DNA from 3 places in the Thiorhodovibrio litoralis genome. Region 3 is predicted to be linked to each of the others. Evidence: predicted binding sites of a transcription regulator. Region 3 holds the regulator's gene; each other region holds the start of a gene.

Region 1 (4,329 bases), 1.3 Mb from region 3:
CTCCTTCTTCTTTGATGTTGTGCTGCTGCAACACCATGTGCAGGGTGCTGATCACACCCAGGCTTTCGTCGCCGTCCTGTGCGTCCACGGCGGCACGCAGATCGCCCATTAGTTGGCGGATGAGCTGGTGCTCCTGGCGCATCACCGCCGTCGGCCCGGTGGCGCCCGGCATGACCTCTTCGAGCGGCGGAAAAAGCATGTCCTCCTCGAACTGAAAGTGGCGGTCGGTGGCGTTGCAAAAGGCCTCCACCGCGCTGGCCGCCAGCGTCCAGTCCGCCGACTGCGCGGCGGTCTCGACCTGGACAAAGAGTTGATCGCAGCGGCGATGGTCGGCGGTCAGAGTGGTGACGAAGGGCTGGGACATGGCGAAGGTGGAACCTGTGCGTTTGGCAAGATGAGGGGCTGCGGAGGCGCGGGGAGATGGCATGCGGGATGCGCCGATCCGCCGCTGACTTTGTCGACAGAGGTTAGTGTTTCACCCGAGCTCACTGATGCCCTTGACCAAGGTCAAGAGTGCGAAATCCCTCGATTGGATTTCGATGTCGTGCCGCGGCTGCGAGACATCTGCTGTCGCAAGACACCAGCCAGGAAAGTCCCGACCTGGGCGGTGGTGCTGGGGGGCTGGAATGACTCAGGGATGATGCGCCGAAGCACGCTGCTCGATTTGCCCGAGCAGCGCGTCGATGTCGGCGCTCTGGCTGGGGTTCAAGCGTCGGGCTTCGGTGAGAGCCGCCTTGGCAGGGCCGGTCTGTTTGAGATGGACATAGGCCATGCCCAGGCCGATGAAGGCGCTGGCATTCTGGCTGTCGGTGCTAATGGCCTGTTGAAATTGACCGACGGCGCCGCTGTAGTCCTGGCTGAGCAGATAGGCGCCGCCGAGACGGGTGTGGGCGAGACTCGAGCCGGGGTCGGTCGTGATCGCGCCCTTCAGCGTGGCGATGGCTGCATCGGTCTCGCCGCGCTGGAGCTGTGCTTGGGCTTGTTCGATCATTGTGGCGACACTGTCGGTGTCAGCCGTGGAGGCTGGGGCGGCTGTGTCTGGCTGCGCGGCAGGGGCCAGGCTCAGCGTGAGCAGACTGCCTAAGGTGATCAGGCGCAGTGCGGTGTACATGGTAGCTTCCTGCGGAAAAGGGGTTTATGGCGGTGGGAGCGGTTTTAGCCGCGAGAGGTCGCGGCTGAAGCCCGCTCCCACCCTATCGGTTGGCACCAGTGGCGGGCTATTTCAGCGCCCCCTTGCCGTAACGTGCCTCAAAGCCCTTGCGCACGGTCTCGATCTGATCCTTGCTCATGCCGTTGAAGTACCAGTCGTGCCCTTCGATCGGCTTGAAGTGCTCCTCAAGCAGCGTGACGGCGTACTCGTCATTGCCGTCTTTCTTGATCACCACTTCCTTCAGCTCGGGAATCCATTTGAAATAGGTGTGCTGGGCGACCTCGTACATACCGTGCCACCAAGTGTAGTCGGGACCGCTCATTGATGCGCCATGGCGGGCACGACGGCCTTCGTGGTGCCAAATCTCCCACCACGTCCATTCGATCTTCTCATCGAAGGGCGCCGGGGTGATGTAGCCCTTCTCCTTCAAGTCGGCCATCACGGCCGCGATCGGCTTGGCGAACTTGTCGTTGTAGAGATGGACGACGTTATCGAACTGTTCATAATGGCCGTCGATCACGCTCGTCTCGTGGCAGGCATAGCAGATGTCTTCCATCTTGCTGCGGCGATCTTCCCAGGTCAGCACCTCGACCACGGTCGAACCCTTGGCCTCATCGCCGACGGCGGGGATCGGTTGGCCCTCGGGTACATCGAATTCCTCGCCGTTGTCGAGCTTGACCAGATTGATCTTGGTCGAGATCGGCGGGCGCAGTGTCCAGGAGATGCGCTCGCCGACGTTGTGAGTACTTGCCTCATTTGGTGCTGCGCTCATGTGACAACTGGCACAGGTGGGCGCGGCGCTATAGTCGATGCCAGCGACCCATTTGTCCGACTCCAAATTCATTTCATCGACCTTGGCGCGGTAGATGATGCCGTGCTTGGATTCGTTGTAGACCTCAATCTGCGGATGGTCCGGACCGACGTGACATTTACCGCAGGTATCGGGCGTGCGCGCCTGGGCCTTACTGAAACGATGGCGTCCGTGACAGGCGGTACAGGAACCAAGACTGCCATCGGGATTGATTCGCCCGATGCCGGTATTGGGCCAACTCCCGGGCTTCGGCCGTCCCTTATCCTTGCGTTTGCCTTCGGTGATGAACTCCAACTCCGAGCCATGGCATTGCTTGCAGCCAGCATTCACCGCCGCAGGTCCACCGACCACTTCACCAAGCAGATTGTCGAGCGAGCCGAGAATCTGACCCGCCTTGGCGTGGTGCGAACCGTCCATTTCCTCGAACTCTTTTTGGTGGCATTTGGCGCAATCCTTGGGCGTGACCACGATGGAGACATAGGTTTCTTCATGACGCCAGGCATCGATATCGTCCTCTTTGGCCTCATGACAATCCAGGCAGGTCACCCCATTTTGGCCGTGTTGGCTGTGATTCCACTCCCAATACAAACCGGGGTTCTCGGTCATGTGGCAGTCGATACATTTCTGACCCCTGGGGTCACCCCAGTCGACGCCGGGCTGACCGGCGGGCCGCACGGCAAGGGCGTGGATGCTAAACAGCAGGATGGCGGCGCCGAACAGCCAGGCGTTCAGGCGACTCATCCTGCGCGGGCCATGGGTACTTGGCCCATAAGGTATTTTCAACATGGTGCACTCCTCAATCGTTTTTCTTTAGGGATCATTCTGCTTTGGCGCTCACGGGAAAGGGCGCGCATCCGGCAATGGCGATGGGACGGCGCACCCCGAGTCGGGACTTTGCACCAGAAGGGCGCGGCGAATCTTGATTTACCTCATGAATGCGCGGCGAAGGGAGTGCGAGAATGGCAGGAATTGATCTATCGCAATTGACTCCCTCTGAATCACTCACAGGCTGGTCTTCACGCTCATGGGTACCATCCCCGTACTGAGTTCAATGCTGGTCGCGGCACTGCTGATGCAGGCCTGCGGCCGGGACACGAACGCGCTTGAAACGCGCCTGGTGGCCCTGGAGGCGCGTCTTGAGCGCCTGGCCATCGAAGTCGAGGCACTGCGAGAGCCGCCTTCGTCAGCGCCGAACACGCCAGCGGCAACCGCACCCGCAGTGGCCGGCGGCAGGGAGGAAACGGTTGCCTGGCGTTTTGGCCCCAATCTCGATGGCGATCCGCTGCGTGTTGCCGCCGAGACCCTGGATCGCGCCCGTGATCGCGTCGAGCTGCTGCTCGAGATCAAGGCACCGCTGGGCGCTGCCGATGCCTGGCCACGACAGCCGGGCCAGCCGACTCCGCTGGTGGTGATCGCCAAGGACAACGGCGGCGCGGTGATCGCCGAGACGCCAATGACGTTGTTGCGCGGATCGCGTCTGGAGCCTGGCGCCTATCTGCACCTTGGTGCGCAACTGCCCGCGCAGGCAGGCACCCGGGTCAATCTGATCGAAGTGCGCTGAGCGGCTTCAAAGAGTCCGACCATCCATCCTTGGCGCCAGCAGCATCGGGCCGATGACCAGCAGGAAGGTGGCAAAGGCGCCGCTCCACAGCAAGCCCGAGAGCAGCATCCAGGTGCTGTAATGTGCAGGCCAGAGTAGCGGGAATGCGACCCGAATCAGCGCGGCGAGATTGATGGCGACGAAGGCTCCGATCATCGAGGCTGGCGCGACCATCGCCCGCCCGGTGTGCCCGAGTGTCACCCGAACCATCATTCCGAAGGTGAAAACCCCGACAGCGCCGGCAGTCAGCGCGTGCAGCGCGATCTGGGGCGCAAGCCATCCAAGTGCCGCGCCGGCCGTCAGCAGCAAGCCGCCGATCAGCCACAGCGCGCCTGCGTACAAGACCGCCAGGATAGGAATTTGCCACACGCGCCGGTCATGCCAAGCGCCGACACGCAGGGTCAGGATCAGCGCCAGGACCGACGCGGCGCTGGCGTTCAGCCAGGGCCAGGGACTGAGCAGATCGGCGACCAGCCAGAGGCCAGCGGCCACAAAGCTTAGCACCTCGAGCACGATCCAGGAGCGCGGCTGTGCCTGCGGGATGGCGGCCTGAGTGAAGAAAGGCAGCACCCGACCGGAGACAATCAGCAGCGTGATCAGCACCAGATTCAACAGTAGACGCTCGGCATCGAGCGACCCTCCGGGCAGCACGCCGGCCGCGTGCAGATGGCTCCAAGCAACGGCCACGGCCATGCCCGCCAGCAGGAGCAGAAAAACGCGATTGACCGGATTCGGCCCCTTCCACAGTGGCTGGCGCAACGACCACGC
Region 2 (4,329 bases), 1.4 Mb from region 3:
GACTGGCTGCTTAAGCCCCCGCCGTAGGTCCAGTCCTTATAGAAGGACGCGATGGCCTGGAGATCGGGCAGATAGACCTGGTCGATAAACTCGATGGTGCGATCAATGATGGAGGAGACCAGATTCAGCCGCTCCATGTTCACCGCACCCACGGCACCGGTGCCATCGACATTGATGGCGCAGGGCATGCCGCCAACCAGCCAGTTCGGGTGCGGGTTCTTGCCGCCATAGACGGTGTGGATCTTGACGATCTCTTTTTGGAAGTCGAGCGCCTCCAGATAATGCGCCACCGCCATCAGATTGGCCTCGGGCGGCAGCTTGTAGGCCGGACTGCCCCAATAGCCATTCATGAAGGGGCCGAGCTGGCCGGATTCGACAAAGCGGGTCAGCCGGGCCTTGATGTCGCGGAAATAGCCGGGCGAGGACAGCGGCCAGGGGCTGATCGACTGCGCCAGCGTGGAGGTCGCCTTGGGATCAGCCTTAAGCGCCGAGACCACATCCACCCAGTCCAGTGCATGCAGATGGTAGAAATGCACCAGATGATCCTGCGCCTGCAACGTCAGTTGCATCAGGTTGCGGATGGAATTGGCGTTCTCCGGAATCGGGATACCCAGCGCATCCTCCACCGCGCGCACCGAGGTCAGCGCATGGGTGCCGGTGCAGACACCGCAGATGCGCTCGGTAAAGGCCCAGGCATCGCGCGGATCGCGCCCGCGCAGAATGACCTCCAGCCCGCGCCACATGGTGCCGGTGGAGACCGCATTGCGGATGACGTTGCTCTCATCGAGATTGACTTCGACGCGCAGATGGCCCTCGATGCGGGTGACGGGATCGACAACGACGCGCTGGCCGCTGTTGTCGAGTGAAAAACCATTGGGTGTGGTGACAGTCATTTTGGTTTACCTCCCTGTTGCTCAGTCCTGTGACTCGGTTTCAGTGGCCTTGGCGGTGCCCGGCGCACCCGCCGATTCATCGACGCTTTGCTTGCCGCGCCGGTAGGCACTGTAGGCCGCATGCGCGCCAATGGCCGCGCCCACGCCGCCGACCGCCGCCAGCCCGACCTTGTCGGCATTGGCCTCGACGCCGAACACATGGGTGTCGGTCACATGCTGATAGAAGCCTTCCTTGTCCCAGAAGTCCTTCTCCGAACAGCCGATGCACCCGTGCCCGGACTGGATCGGGAAAGAAACGCCGTTATTCCAGCGCACCGTCGAGCAGGCGTTGTAGGTGGTCGGCCCCTTGCAGCCCATTTTGTACAGGCAGTAGCCCTTGCGCGCGCCCTCGTCGTCGAAGGACTCGACAAACTGGCCGGCATCGAAATGCGGACGGCGATAACACTTATCGTGAATGCGCTGGCCGTAGAACATCTTCGGGCGGCCCTGGCGGTCAAGTTCCGGTATCCGCTCAAAGGTGAGCATGTAAGTCAGGATGCCGGTCATCACCTCGGCAATGGGCGGGCAACCCGGCACCTTGATCACCGGCTTGTCGCGGATAATTTCATCGACCGGCGTCGCCTGGGTCGGATTGGGCCGCGCCGCCTGCACGCAGCCCCAGGAGGCACAAGACCCCCAGGCCACCACCGCCGCGCAGTCCGCCGCCATCTCCTTGAGTTGCTCATGGAAAGGCCGCCCGGCGATGAAACAGCTCATACCGTCCTGCCCGAAGGGCGCGTTGCCCTCCACCGCCAGAATGTACTGACCGCGATAACGGGTGCGGATGTCATCCAGGATCGCCTCCGCCTGATGTCCCGCCGAGGCCATGATCAGATCGTCATAGTCCAGCGAGATCATCGACAGAATCACATCGGTGGCCAGCGGATGCGCCGAGCGGATGAAGGACTCCGAACAGCAGGTGCATTCCAGCCCATGCAGCCAGATCACCGGCGTGCGTGGCTTGGTCTCCATCGCATGGGCGATGCGCCCGGCCATGCTCGGGGCCAGGCCAAGGGTGGCCGCCGACACACCGCAGAAGTTAAGAAAGGTCCGCCGGCTGATGCCATGGCGGCGGAAGTGGTCGTAGAAGGTATCGGAGGTGGGTATAGGGCTTGACATAGGCTTACTGACAGATTGAGCGCACGGTTACAATGCGATGACAAGTAGGCCTATTATATGTGGGGGGATTGATAATTCTCGGTCAATCGGACGCGATCGCTTGATCTGTATCAAGAAATGATTAAAAAAGGCTGTTAAGACAAAACATTAGAATATTTGAAATCTAGCAACGTCTAAAATACAACCATTAGAAATTGCTAATTGTTTAATGTCCTTCATGCGGTGGCTGCATCGCAGAGTCTGCATTTCGCAAGAGGATCGAAGGAGAATCACCGTCATTTGGGTAGCGATTGCGGGCGCTCGCTTCCGCCGTGCGGACGGCTAAGACTCGGAGGGCTCAGGCACTTGACAGAAAGATAGAAACCTTATTCACAACGGCTGACCGCGTTTGCTTGCGCTCTTTGGCAGGCATCGCGATTCTTAAGGTGTAAATCAAATAATATCAATTAATCAAGACGTTATAGTATTGATCAGATTTCGGCCAATTTAACCCAAGGCGAGTGGTGGGGCGGGTTCAGTGGCTGACATCACGGTTTTTGCACAGAGTTATCCACAGTGATTGTGGGTATCGGGGTTTTCCCCATGGGTGCGCGTGGGTTAGGACGTTCTCGCAAGGCGGTGTTCGAGAGTGTGCGGCTATCTTGGGCGGCCGTGACCTGCGGGCGGTCCGCTGGTCGCACGGCTGGCGGGCGACTCGGCTAAAATCGAAGGAAAATCAAAGGGGCCATGGTCGAATTCTTTTCTGGTGGCAGGTTTGTTATGACGCGCGCACTCGAAGAAAGAGCGAGTGTCGGCCGGGCTTGAGTATGATTGGGCGCTGATGCTCACATACCCGGAGCTACATGGATCAGATTGCCAACCCGCACGATGCCTTTTTTCGCGAGAGCTTCGGCCGGCGCGAGATCGCGCTCGACTTTCTGCGCCTGCACCTGCCGAGCGTGCTGCAAGATGCCTTCGATCTCGACAGCCTGGAAATCGCCAAGGACAGCTATGTGGCGGCCGATCTGCGCAGCGCCTTCTCCGATCTGGTCTATCGCCTGCACAGCCGTGACGGCGAGGCGGTTTGCTTCGTTTACATTCTGTTCGAGCACAAGAGTCAGCCCGAGCATTGGGTACTGCTTCAATTGCTGCGCTATCTCGTTGCCGAGGGTGACGAGCACCGCAAACAACATCCCGAGGCACGCACCCTGCCGCCGGTCTATCCGCTGGTGATCTACCACGGCACCCGCCCCTGGCGCGTGCCGAGCCGCTTTCATGATTTGGTCGACCCATTGCCGGCGGCGCTCGCGCCCTTCGTGCCGCAGTTTGGCTATGCGCTGCATGATCTCTCTGCCCGCGCCGACGCCGAGGTCAAAGGCACGGTGCTTACCCGGTTGGTGCAACTGGCGCTACGCTGGATTTTCTCGGACGCACCCGTGGAACGCTTGGCCGAGCTTATGGCGCTGATCGAGCAGATCGACAACCGCGACACGGCCTTGGAGATTCTCGAATCTTTGCTACGCTACTACGTCCAAGGCACCGGGCGGGTGGAAGAAGACGACGCCCGCCGCCTGTTGAAACAGACTGCCGATGGAGATCCACTCATGCAGACCTGGATTGATCGCTACATCGAACAAGGCCGCCAGAAAGGACTGGAACAGGGGCTGGAACAGGGACGGGAACAGGGACGGGAGCAAGGGTTGGAGAAAGGCGAGCGCAATGGCGAGGCGAAGTTGCTGCTGCGTCTGATGCGCCAGAAATTCGGTCCGCCGAGTCCGGAGGTGCGCGAACGGATTCTGAAAGCCGATGCCGAGACGCTGCTCGCTTGGTCCGAACGGTTGCTAAGTGCCGACAGTCCCGATGCCGTCATACACTAATGTTCCCGTTAGGTTCAGAATATATTTCTGAGCCACCCGGACGCGACGCCCAACCCCCCCCTGACTGATGCGGCCTGAGTGTCAGGCTTCACCTTCCAGCACCGTGGTTCGTGCCTATCGAAGTAAGCGCTTCACCAATGAGGAAACTTCCACAATGGATGACATGCAACTTTTGATCGACCTGCACAAGGATGCCGACCGCCAGGGTCCGGGTGGAGATGCCGAGTCAGAGCAGGCGCTGCGCCTGGCCATGCACAACATGGCCCTTCTTCATCAGAACAGACGGCTGCAAATCGCTGACATCGGCTGCGGCACTGGTGCCTCGACCCTGGTGCTAGCACGGCTGCTCGATGCCGAGATCACGGCGGTGGATTTTCTGCGGGACTTTCTCGATGTGCTTGACGAGCGCGCGCGAGAAGCCG
Region 3 (4,329 bases):
GGTATTGCGGCGCGCGACCTCGATGCGCAGAGGATGGGTCAGCAGGCCGGTGGCCAGCTGCTCGATCTCGCGTGAATAGGTGGCGGAGAACAATAAGTTCTGGCGCTTTGCCGGCAGCAGCTTGAGCACGCGGCGGATGGCGGGCATGAAGCCCATGTCGAGCATGCGGTCGGCCTCGTCGAGCACCAGCAGTTCGATTCCAGCCAGACTCAGATTCCCCTGATCGGCGTGGTCGAGCAAGCGCCCGGGGGTGGCGACCAGAATATCAACGCCACGGCGCAACTCGTTGGTTTGTGGTCCAATGCCGACACCGCCAAAAATCTGCAGGGCGCGCAGCGGCAGGAACTGGCCGTAGGCGCGCACGCTCTCGCCAACCTGAGCGGCCAGTTCGCGCGTGGGCGTCAGCACCAGCGCGCGCGGCCTGCGTGAGCGGGGCGCGCCGCGGCCTGAGGAGTCTTGTGTGGTCGGCTGGGAGCTTTCGCTCAGGCGTTGCAACAGCGGCAAGGTGAAGGCGGCCGTCTTGCCGGTGCCGGTCTGGGCGCCGGCCATTACATCGCGACCGTCGAGGACAGCCGGGATGGCCTGACGTTGAATCGGTGTGGGCTGGGTATAGCCTTGCGCTTCGACAGCGCGCAGCAGTTCGGCCGACAGGCCGAGGTCGGAAAATGACATGGAAACTCCTGAAGATATCTGGGTGGCCTACCCAGAATTCAGGCTGGGCCGGTATAGGCGTCGGGGTAATAACGTTGGCGAACTTGTAGTGCCTAAGGTGTGCGATCAACGGGCGGGCGGTAAGGCGGACATCCGTGAGAGCGGGCAGCACCTACCGGAGGGCGCTGCATCTTGGGGTGCACCATACGCGAATAGCGCGGAAAAGCAAGCACAATATTCGCCTGCCCCGATTTCAATCCCGCGTTTCGCGCACGCTGCGCAAGGGCCCCGGCAGTGCCCGCTAGTGCTGGGTTTTCGCCCGTGGGCGCAGCGATGTCGCGCGGCCACTCCTTGGCATCCTCGTGACAATTGGCATTGCAAACTTTTGCCAACGGGACATGAACGGTACTTCACAAGTTCGGAACCTGCACGTATACTCGGGGACCATTCGCTTTGGCGAATACGCAACTCGGGGCCGCGGGAGCGGTCGGACGGGCAAGAGCCAACTGACGACAACGGCTCGGCCCACGCGACCAACCTTGGCAAGAAAGCCTGGGTCGTTTAAGCAGTCCCGGTTTCGTTGTGACATAAACCGCTTATCCCGCAAGACGTAACCATTCAGGAGAGAGACAATGAGAAAGTTTTCAAAAGTGCTTGGCGCTGCAGCAATTGTAGGCGCAGCTGCGTTCTCGATGGGTACCGCGCAGGCTTGGTGGGGTCCCGGTTGGGGTGGCCCTGGCGGCTACAACAACAACGGCTGGGGCGATGGCCTCGGTGACATGTTCGGTGACGGTTATGGCAACATGGACTTCAGCATGTCCGGCGGTGGCGGTGGTCGCGGTTATGGTCGCGGTCGCGGTTACGGCTATGGCCGTGACAACTATGGCTACGGCTACGCCCCCTATGGCTATGGCCAACCCTACGGCGGCGGCTACGGCCCGGGCTATGGCTATGCGCCTCCGGCTCCTTACGGTGCTCCCTATGGCGCGCCGGCTCCTGCCGCTCCGGCAAACAGCGGTGAGTCCAAGTAAGTTGACTTGACCTGCCCTCTCGCGAGCAGACCGCTCGCGAGCTGGCGCTTCAGGCAGTCATTTGCTTGATGCATGAGGCCGCGCCCTGTGGGCGCGGCTTTTTTTTTGCCCGCCATTTTTGACCTGCCAAATGCGCGCACCCGGATGGTTTGGCGCATGCCCTGGCGGCTGATTCGGCGCGTCGATCAGCTCGCGTCTCTTGATCTCCGTCAATGACAGCTGCACAATGGCAAAAAATCGAGACGGAGTGGAGCGCTTTGAGTCAGGAAAAGATTATCTCGTTTGAAAATATCCGGGTGGCTTGTCGCAACTGCTCGCTCAACGCGCTCTGTTTGCCGATGGGTCTGGCGAGCGAGGATGTCGAACGACTGGAGAGCGTGGTCAAGCGCTCGCGCCCTCTGCATCGTGGCGAACACATTTTTCAGGGCGGCGAACGTTTTCAGTCGCTGTTCGTGGTTAAGACCGGATCGGTCAAGACCTATACGCCAAGCCCTGAGGGCGGAGAACAAGTGCTCGGCTTCCACCTGCCGGGCGAGCTAATCGGCCTGGATGCGATCGATCAGGACTTTCACTCTTGCTCGGCACGGGTTCTCGAGACCTCGGCGATTTGCGAAGTTCCCTTCAAGCGGCTTGAGGAACTGGCCGCCACCCTGCCCTCGCTGCAACATCAGCTCTATCGGCTGTTGAGCAAAGAGATCGTCGAGGAATCCGAACTGCTGATGCTGCTTGGCAAACGCAATGCCGAGGAGCGCCTGGCTGCGTTTCTGGTGAGCCTGTCGCAACGACTCGGGAAACGGGGCCTTTCGACAACGGATTTCCACCTGAGCATGTCGCGCCATGAAATCGGCAACTACCTCGGTCTGGCAGTCGAGACCGTCAGCCGGCTCTTTACCCGCTTTCAGGACGAACGCCTGCTGGATGTCGACCGCAAGCATGTTCAAGTTCGCAACATGCCAAGGCTCGAGGATCTCGCCGGCATTGCGCGCAACCAAACAAGCTGTCGCGAAACCAGCTAAAATTTGCGGTTTTTTCTCAGGGTTTTTCGTTATGCACGAGCTTCGCAATCGGCCCTCGCGGTTTCTACCTGCCCTCCCCGGCATCGGGCGACCGGCCATCAGCATCCCGACTGCACTGTTGGCGACCTTGCTGTTGTTCTTCTCCGGCGCTCTGCTGGCATCCGAGTCTGGCGCCGCGCATCTGGATCTGACCACCACCTGGGTCGGCTTCACCTCGCTGCTGATTTTTGTCGTCGCCTATGGCCTGGTGATGACCGAGGAGTTCACCCATCTCCCCAAATCCAAGCCGGTCATGCTAGCGGCGGGCCTCATCTGGCTGCTGGTGGCTTACTACTATTCCACCCACCATGGCTCGTCACATGCGCCGGCCGAAGCGGTGCGGCACAACATCATGGAGTATGGCGAGCTGTTTCTCTTCCTGCTCGCCGCCATGACCTATATCAACACCATGGAGGAGCGCCTCGTCTTCGACGCCTTGCGCTCCTGGCTGCTGCGCATGGGCTTTAGCTACCGCACTTTATTTTGGATGACCGGCTTCATGGCCTTTCTCATCTCGCCGGTGGCGGACAATCTGACCACGGCACTGCTGATGTGCGCGGTGGTGATGGCGGTCGGCGCGGACAATCCGAAGTTTGTCGGCTTGGCTTGCATCAATATCGTCATCGCCGCCAACTCGGGCGGTGCCTTTAGCCCGTTCGGAGACATCACAACCCTGATGGTATGGCAGAAAGGCCTTGTGCCCTTCGCCGAATTCTTCCGCTTGTTCATTCCATCGTTGATCAGCTTTTTGGTGCCGGCCTGGTTCATGCACAAGGAAATTCCCAACATCAAGCCCGCCGCCAGCGACGAGCGCGTGCGCATGAAACGCGGTGCCATCCGCGTTGTGCTGCTGTTCATGGCAACCATCGCCACGGCGGTGAGCTTCCACAACTACTACCATCTGCCGCCGGTGCTGGGCATGATGACCGGGCTGGCCTACCTGGGCTTTTTCGGCTACTACCTCAATCGCACCGGTGAGCTCGCGACCGTGCGTGCCGGAAACATCGTCGACAGCATCCCCTTTAACTTCTTTAACAAAGTGGCGCGCGCCGAATGGGACACTCTGCTGTTTTTCTACGGCGTGGTGCTGTGCGTTGGCGGCTTGGGCTTTATCGGTTATCTGTCGCTGGTCAGCCATTTCGCCTACGACGGCATGGGGCCAACCATCGCCAACACCTTGGTCGGGCTTCTTTCAGCCGTAGTCGACAATATTCCAGTGATGTTCGCGGTACTGACCATGAACCCCGAGATGAGCCACGGGCAGTGGCTGCTGGTGACCCTGACCGCCGGTATCGGCGGCAGCCTGCTCTCAATCGGCTCCGCCGCTGGCGTGGCGCTGATGGGCCAGTCGAAAGGGATGTATACCTTCTTTGGCCACCTCAAATGGGCACCCCATATCGCAGCCGGCTATTTCGCCGCCATTGCCAGCCACTTCATTATCAACTTCGGGACCTTTGCTGAAAAGGTGAGCTGAAGCACGACCTTTGGTTCTAGTACCTCATTTCAGCTTAACTTGCGGATATAAGTGCTTCAACTTCACACGCGCTTTGTCGTTGGTGAATTGCCAGTCGACGCCGATTTGGGCCTCGTTG

Evidence for each region. The regulator FNR, encoded in region 3, switches genes on or off when oxygen is low (the NO sensors DNR and NnrR bind a similar motif). The targets are predictions, from matches to a motif close to TTGATNTANATCAA.
Region 1: Thiosp_RS08250 (multiheme c-type cytochrome) is a predicted target of FNR. The motif match lies at 2,881-2,894, and genes of this name have one in related genera.
Region 2: Thiosp_RS20630 (hydrogenase small subunit) is a predicted target of FNR. The motif match lies at 2,152-2,165, and genes of this name have one in related genera.

Annotation. Positions count from the first base shown of each region.
Region 1 covers NZ_CP121473.1:1,879,067-1,883,395, forward strand. The annotation lists gene Thiosp_RS08240 (hemerythrin domain-containing protein) at 1-364, opposite strand, end outside; gene Thiosp_RS08245 (tetratricopeptide repeat protein) at 632-1,111, opposite strand; gene Thiosp_RS08250 (multiheme c-type cytochrome) at 1,218-2,747, opposite strand; gene Thiosp_RS08255 (hypothetical protein) at 2,986-3,522, shown strand; gene Thiosp_RS08260 (NnrS family protein) at 3,529-4,329, opposite strand, start outside.
Region 2 covers NZ_CP121473.1:4,523,444-4,527,772, reverse strand. The annotation lists gene Thiosp_RS20635 (nickel-dependent hydrogenase large subunit) at 1-893, opposite strand, end outside; gene Thiosp_RS20630 (hydrogenase small subunit) at 915-2,051, opposite strand; gene Thiosp_RS20625 (Rpn family recombination-promoting nuclease/putative transposase) at 2,894-3,907, shown strand; gene Thiosp_RS20620 (class I SAM-dependent methyltransferase) at 4,062-4,329, shown strand, end outside.
Region 3 covers NZ_CP121473.1:3,133,720-3,138,048, forward strand. The annotation lists gene Thiosp_RS13910 (DEAD/DEAH box helicase) at 1-672, opposite strand, end outside; gene Thiosp_RS13915 (sulfur globule family protein) at 1,284-1,682, shown strand; gene fnr (fumarate/nitrate reduction transcriptional regulator Fnr) at 1,940-2,698, shown strand; gene nhaD (sodium:proton antiporter NhaD) at 2,730-4,211, shown strand; one part of gene Thiosp_RS13930 (IS630 family transposase) at 4,236-4,329, opposite strand, start outside.